2 regions of the Sphingomonas sp. Xoc002 genome follow, and region 1 is predicted to be linked to the other one. Evidence: riboswitches for the same ligand, from Rfam matches in the RefSeq annotation. Region 1 holds a riboswitch; the other holds the start of a gene.
What was found. A riboswitch is a leader RNA that binds a small molecule or an ion and turns the genes downstream of it on or off. The one in region 1 is predicted to bind cobalamin.
Positions count from the first base shown of each region.

Region 2: it holds a riboswitch for cobalamin, as region 1 does, so the genes downstream of both, ACQR50_RS00815 (TonB-dependent receptor) here and ACQR50_RS13475 (DUF1636 domain-containing protein) in region 1, are expected to answer to the same signal.

Region 1 is NZ_CP191175.1:2,957,813-2,961,249, reverse strand. It holds gene ACQR50_RS13485 (histidine phosphatase family protein) at 1-486, opposite strand, end outside; gene cobT (nicotinate-nucleotide--dimethylbenzimidazole phosphoribosyltransferase) at 483-1,493, opposite strand; gene ACQR50_RS13475 (DUF1636 domain-containing protein) at 1,490-1,897, opposite strand; cobalamin riboswitch at 1,988-2,172, opposite strand; gene fumC (class II fumarate hydratase) at 2,274-3,437, shown strand, end outside.
Region 2 is NZ_CP191175.1:157,604-161,040, forward strand. It holds gene ACQR50_RS00800 (hypothetical protein) at 1-468, shown strand, start outside; gene ACQR50_RS00805 (entericidin A/B family lipoprotein) at 530-676, shown strand; gene ACQR50_RS00810 (hypothetical protein) at 794-1,111, opposite strand; cobalamin riboswitch at 1,200-1,420, shown strand; gene ACQR50_RS00815 (TonB-dependent receptor) at 1,635-3,437, shown strand, end outside.

The sequences.
Region 1 (3,437 bases):
GGCATAGGGCAGCGCGAACGACCATGTCGCGCGCAGGTCGAACCCGCACAGGACATGCAGCGCTGCGCGGATCGCGCCGCCATGGGTGACGACCAGGGTCGGCTCGGGGGACAGATCGGCGATGGCCCCTCGCACGCGGGCGACCATATCGGACCAACGCTCGCCACCCGGTGGCGGGGCGACATCGGGATCGTCCCAGAAGCGGGCCAGCCCCTCCGGGTCGATGTCCCCCGCCGCCAGCCCGTCCCAGTCCCCGAAATCCAGTTCCCGCCAGCGCGGATCGACCTCGGCCGGCCCGATCGCCTCGGCACAGACGCGCGCGCGCGACAGGTCGGAGGCGATGCGGCGGGTGACGTCCAACCCGCTCGCCCGCGCGACACAGGCCGCGATGCCCCCGGCGGTGGCCGGGCTGTCGGTGCGGCCCAGCATCCGCCCCGTCAGTTCGGGCTCGCCGTGACGGAGCAGATGCAGGCGAAAGCCGGTCACGCGCCCGCGATGCCCGCCTCGGCAAAGGTCGCCATGCCGTCATGCGCCGCGATCGCGGAACGGATGACCTGCACCGCGACCGCCGCGCCGCTCGCCTCGCCCAGCCGCATGCCCAGCGACAGGATCGGCTCCAGCCCCAGCCGGGCGAGCAGCAGGACATGGCCTGGCTCGGCCGAACAATGGCCCGACAGGCAATGCGCGCTGATCGCCGGATTGGCATGGGCCAGCGGTGCGACGGCGGCGGTGCCGATGAAACCGTCGAGCACGACTGGGATGCGCTTGTGCCGGGCGGCCAGCACCGCGCCTGCCATTGCCGCGATCTCGCGCCCGCCCAGGCGGCGCAGGATCTCGAAGGCGCTGGTCAGATGTTCGCGGTGTAGCGCAAGGCCCTCTGCCACCACCGCCGCCTTGCGCTGAACGCCCTGCGCATCGACCCCCGTGCCCGGCCCGACCCACAGGGCCGGGCCGCCCCCGAAACTGGCGGCGGCGAGCGCGGCGGCGGCGGTGCTGTTGCCGATCCCCATCTCGCCCAGCACGAGCAGGTCGGCATCGCCCACCGCCTCGGCCCCGGCGGACAGCGCGTTCAGGCACTCTTCCTCGGTCATCGCGGGGGCGGCCGTGAAGTCGGCGGTCGGTCGGTCGAGGTCGAGCGGCACCACGGCCAGTTCCAGCCCAGCCGCCGCCGCCAGCGCGTTGATCGCGGCCCCGCCGGCGGCGAAATTGGCGACCATCAGCTCCGTCACCTCGGCCGGAAAGGCACTGACCCCGCGGGCGGTGACACCGTGATTGCCCGCGAAGATGACCGCGCGGCCGCGCTCGATCCGGGGCCGCTCGACGCCCTGCCATCCGGCGAGGAAGATCGCGATATCCTCCAGGCGGCCCAGCGAGCCCGGCGGCTTGGTCAACTGGCCTTGTCGCGCGGTGGCGGCGGCGCGGGCCTGGTCGTCGGGCCGGGGCAGGGTGGCGAGTGCCGTCTCGAACGCGGCGATGTCGGGAAAAGCGGTCATTCGACGACATATCCTTCGGGGGGCGTGCGGGTCAGGAAATGGCCTTTCACCCCTTGCGGCCATTGCTTGTAGGGCACCTGTCCCCAGTCGCTGTCGGCATAGGCGCGGGCATAGTCCAATATGGCGCGCGCGGCGTCGTCATCGGGGGTGAACTTGCCCATGACGTATCCGACCTTGCCGGGGCAGCGCAGATGGACGGTGCAGAAGGACTGGCAGGCGAAGAGACAGGGCATCTCCTCGACCGCGATATGCGTATAGGCGGGGTCGGACGCCTGCACCCGGCGCAACGCCTCGACCAGCAGCGCGCCGCCGCGCTGGCCCTGGTCGTTTTCGCGCGCCTCGGCGGACAGGCGGCAGGTGTTGCAGGCGACCACGGCGGGGCCGTTCGCGGCGGGCTTCAGCATGAAAAGGGCTCGTACATCGGGCAAGTCTCCAAAGGCGCTGTCGCCGCGCGAGGGGAAAGCCCCGTTCCGTCCGGTACACCCTGACCAGCCGAAGGACGACCACGACGGGCAGGTCTCCTGGCTCGCGGGTCGGGGCCGGTCCGCCGCCTTCTCGGAGATTACCCCAATGGCGTCGTGGCGGGCGGCTCGCCGCTTACAGTTGCAGGGGCAGCCGGGGTGTCGCACCCCATTCCCTTTTCATCCTCTTTCAAGGAACCTGTCGCGAGGGCGGCGATAGGCGGGCAGGGGCCGGGTGGCAAGCACTGTGCCCTCGTCCGTCGGCGTCGCGGTGACTATATGGGTGGAACCCCTGACCCCATCGGTGAGTCCCTGCCGCATGACCCAGAACGCCACCACCCGCACCGAAACCGACTCGATCGGCCCCATCCAAGTCCCCGCCAGCGCCTATTGGGGCGCGCAGACCGAGCGCAGCCTGGAGAATTTCCCCTTCGGCGCGCGCGAGCAGATGCCGATCGGCATCGTCCATGCGCTTGCCATCGTGAAGAAGGCGGCGGCGCGGATCAATCGCGGCCATGGCCTGACGGCGGACAAGGCCGATGCGATCGAGGCGGCGGCGCAGGAGGTGATCGACGGGCGCCATGACGAGCAGTTCCCGCTCGTCATCTGGCAGACCGGCTCCGGCACCCAGTCCAACATGAACGCGAACGAGGTGATTGCGGGCCGCGCCAACGAGATGCTGACCGGTACGCGTGGCGGCAAGTCGCCGGTCCACCCCAATGACGATGTGAATCGCGGCCAGTCCTCCAACGACACGTTCCCGACCGCACTCCACGTCGCCGCCGCGATTGCCGTGACGAGGCAGCTTTTCCCCGCGCTCGACCGGCTCCATGCCGCGCTGGAGGCTAAGGCGAAGGACTGGGATTCGATCGTCAAGATCGGCCGCACCCATTTGCAGGACGCGACCCCGCTGACCCTGGGCCAGGAATTTTCGGGCTATGTGCAGCAACTCGCCAATGCCCGCGACCGGATCGAGGGGACGCTCCACCGCAATATCCTGCCGCTCGCGCAGGGAGGGACGGCGGTCGGCACCGGGCTGAACGCGCCGAACGGCTTTGCCGAGGCGATCGCGGCGGAGATCGCCGAGGCGACCGGTCTCGATTTCGTGACCGCGCCCAACAAGTTCGAGGCGCTGGCGAGCAATGACGGGCTGGTCGACCTGCATGGGACGCTGAATGTCCTGGCGGTGGCGCTGACCAAGATCGCCAACGACATCCGTTTGCTGGGCTCCGGCCCGCGCTCGGGGCTGGGCGAGCTGGAACTGCCCGCCAACGAGCCGGGCAGTTCGATCATGCCGGGCAAGGTCAATCCGACCCAGTGCGAGATGCTGACCATGGTCGCCGCGCAGGTGATCGGCAACAATGCCGCCGTCACGGTCGGCGGGCTTCAGGGGCATCTGGAACTGAACGTCTTCAAGCCGCTAATCGGGTCGAACGTGCTGCGCTCGATCCACTTGCTGTCGGTCGGCATGGAGAGTTTCGCC
Region 2 (3,437 bases), 1.1 Mb from region 1:
GCGGTGGCGGGTGCCGCCGGTTCGACCGTGGGCGCGGCTGCTCCGAAGGTCGCGCAGGTCGCGGGCGTCGATCAGAATGACGTGCAGGCCGAAGCCGCCAAATATCTGACCGAAACGCCCGCCGATCCGGCGCAGATGACCCCGGAACAGGCGCAGAAGGAAGTCGCCAAGCAGCTGCCCGCCATGGCGCGCGGCGGTGCGGACGGCGCCCGGGCCGAAGCGCGCGTGGTCGACATCGTCGCCGCCCAGCGCAAGATCGGCCGCGACCAGGCCCAGGCCCAGGTGAATCAGGCCAAGGCCGAATTCGTCCAGACCAAGAACGAAGCCGTCGCCAAGGCCAAGCAGGCCGCCGATGCCGCCGCCGGCGCCGGTGCCAAGACCTCGTTCCTCCTGGTGCTCGCGCTGCTGGTCGGCGCCGGTGCCTCCGCCTTTGGCGCAACGGCGGCCAGCCGCCGTCGTCTGCGCTGAGTACCCGCGGCGGGCCAGCGTATCGGGCCCGCCGCACCCCCCTTTTTTCGAGGAGATCGTCATGACCAAGAAGATCGCTCTGGGTGCTACCCTGTTCGCCGTCCTGACCCTGTCGGCCTGCAACACCGTGAACGGCGCAGGCCGCGACCTGCGTTCGGCCGGTGCGGCCGTGTCCGACGCCTCGGGCCAGGACAAGCCGAAGAAGTAACGGGAAGGGCAGGGGCGATGCGTCCCTGCCCTTATTATATTCCTCCCCTGAAAGGGGCGGTGGCGCGCACAGCGCGTCGGAGGGGTGTCCCGCTATCGAGAGGGCGACACCCCTCCGTCAGGGCTTCGCCCTGCCACCTCCCCTGCCAGGGGAGGATTTCTTCATGGTTTCAGGCGGCACATCCGCCTCGACCAGTTCGACGACCTCGAACCGATACCCGACCCAGCCGCGCTGCCGCACCGCTTCCGCCATGGCGGCATCGTTCGCCACCGCCGCCTTGCGCGACTTGGCATGGCCCCAGAACACTTCGGTCCTGCCCCCGCCCAGATCGGCGACGATCCGCCAATAATGGGTGAAGGGCTGCGATGTCGGGCCTATCGTCTTCACATAGCCATCGGGCATCGTCGCGATCAGATAACGGTTCCTGCGTGCCATGCCGCCGCCATAGCGCAACGACGCCGCGACCTCATCCCGCTTGACGCCCTCCGTCGCCGCCGCGTAGCGATACGAGGCCGGAATGATCCGGCGATATGATCGCGCCGGTTCTCCCGACAAGGGAGATTAAAAGGGAACACGGTGAGGGGGCTTGGCTCCCCAAATCCGCGGCTGTCCCTGCAACTGTAAGCGGTGAGCGGCGATGCACGGATCGGCCATGGGCGATCCAGCCACTGGGGCAACCTGGGAAGGCGCATCCGTCCGCGACGACCCGTGAGCCAGGAGACCTGCCGGCGTCAGGTCGCTCATGCCCGGTCCAGGGGATGGTCGAGGCTAGGTCTGTTCCGACGAGCGACGCCATAAGTGGCGGAGGCGCATGGGTGGCCCTGTGGAATGCGGAAAACGGCGTGCCGCACGCAGGTCACCCGGCTGCCCGAAATCGGGCGGCAAGGCCTCGGCTTGTTCGCGACAAGACGCTATGGGCTTTGAAATGATATATCGTAACAGATTCGGACAGGTTCCTATGGTCCTGTGGGGTGGCGCGGCGCTTCTGCTGGGGGCGACGCAGGCAAGCGCGCAAAAGGCGGAGGAACAGGGGGGCGACGCCACCGTGCTGGTGATCGGCACGCGGGAGAAACAGGCGCTCGACACACCCAATGCCACCGGCAGTCGCCTGGGCCTGACGCCGATGGAGACGCCCGCCAGCATCGCATCGCTCGACGGCGGGACGATCCGCGCCCGCGGCGATGTGTCGATCGTCGAGGCGGAGACGCGCGCGCCCGGCCTGTCGAGCGTCGCCAATCCGGGCAATGGCGGCACGGCCTTGGCCGCGCGCGGCTTTTCGGGGCAGGGATCGGTGCTGCAACTGGTCGACGGCGTGCGGCTGTTCCCGGCGGCGGGGACGATCACCTTCCCGACCGATCCCTGGATGGTCGAGCGGATCGATGTGCTGGGCGGCCCTGCCTCGGTCCTCTACGGGCAGGGCGCGCTGGGCGGCGCGGTCAATGTCGTAATGCGCGCGCCCACCGCGCAGACCCATGGCCAGGCCGAGATCGGTTTTGGCGGGCAGGACAGTTTCCGCGCCGCCGCCGGGCTGGGCGGGCCGCTGACACCGACACTGGGTTACCGCGTGGATGCCAGCTATCGCCGGTCCGACGGCTATGTCGATCGGGGGCAGTCGGACAGCGTCGCGCTGTCGGGGACGTTGCGCTGGTCGCCGTCCGCGACACTGGCGGTGACGGTGCGCGGCGATCATGGCGACCAGCGGCCCATGCCCTATTTCGGCACCCCGCTGATCGACGGGCGGCTCGACCTTCGGGGGCGGGATCGCAACTATAATGTCGGCGACGGGCGGATGCGGTACCGCGACGACCGCGCCTCGATCCGGGTCGACTGGAGTCCCAGCAGCGCGGTCAGCCTGTCCAACATCGCCTATGTCCTGACCAGCGACCGTTTCTGGCGCAATCTGGAGAATTATTGCTGGGTCGGTGCGAGCGGCGCGTGCGCGGACGGATCGACGGGTATTCCGGCCACGATCCGGCGGAGCAGCAATTACGGCATCCGTCACGACCTGACCCAATGGGGCGATCAGGCCAGCGTGACGTGGCGCACGGGACTCGCGCCGGGCATCGCCAACGCGCTGGTCGTCGGGGTGGACGCCAATCTGGTCCGCTTCACCCATGAGAACGACTTCGGCTCGGTCGAGCAGATCGATGCGGTCGATCCCTTCGCCTTCGATCCCGGTCATTTCCTCGATACGCAGGGAATCGCCCCACGCTATCGCACCCGCACCACCGCACTGGCGGTGTTTGCCGAGGATCGGGTAACGCTCGGCCCGAAATGGTCGGTGGTCGGCGGCGTCCGTTACGAGGTGGACAATGTCCGTCGCTGGACCGTCGCCACGCCGGATCGCTTCGTGCTGGAAAAGACGTTCCGCAACGCGACGTGGCGCGCGGGGCTGGTCTATCAACCGGTGCCGACCCTGTCGCTCTATGCGCAATATGCCACGGGCGTCGATCCGCTGGGCACGCTGACCACCGTGTCGACCGGGCAGGTGCAGTATAGCAACGCGCGCGGGAACCAGGTCGAGGCGGGGGCCAAATGGCTGTTCGCGAGCGGACATGGCACCGCCACGCTGACGGCCTATCGCATCGTCAAGACCGGGTTGCTCGCCCAGCGCACGCTGGCGAGCCCCGTCGAGCAGGTCGGGCAACGATCGTCGCAGGGCGTCGAGGCGGCGGTGACGCTCGATCTGCCGCAGGGCTTCGGGATCGATGCAAACGGCACGCTGCTCGATGCGCGGTTCGACGATTTCCGCTCCGGCGGC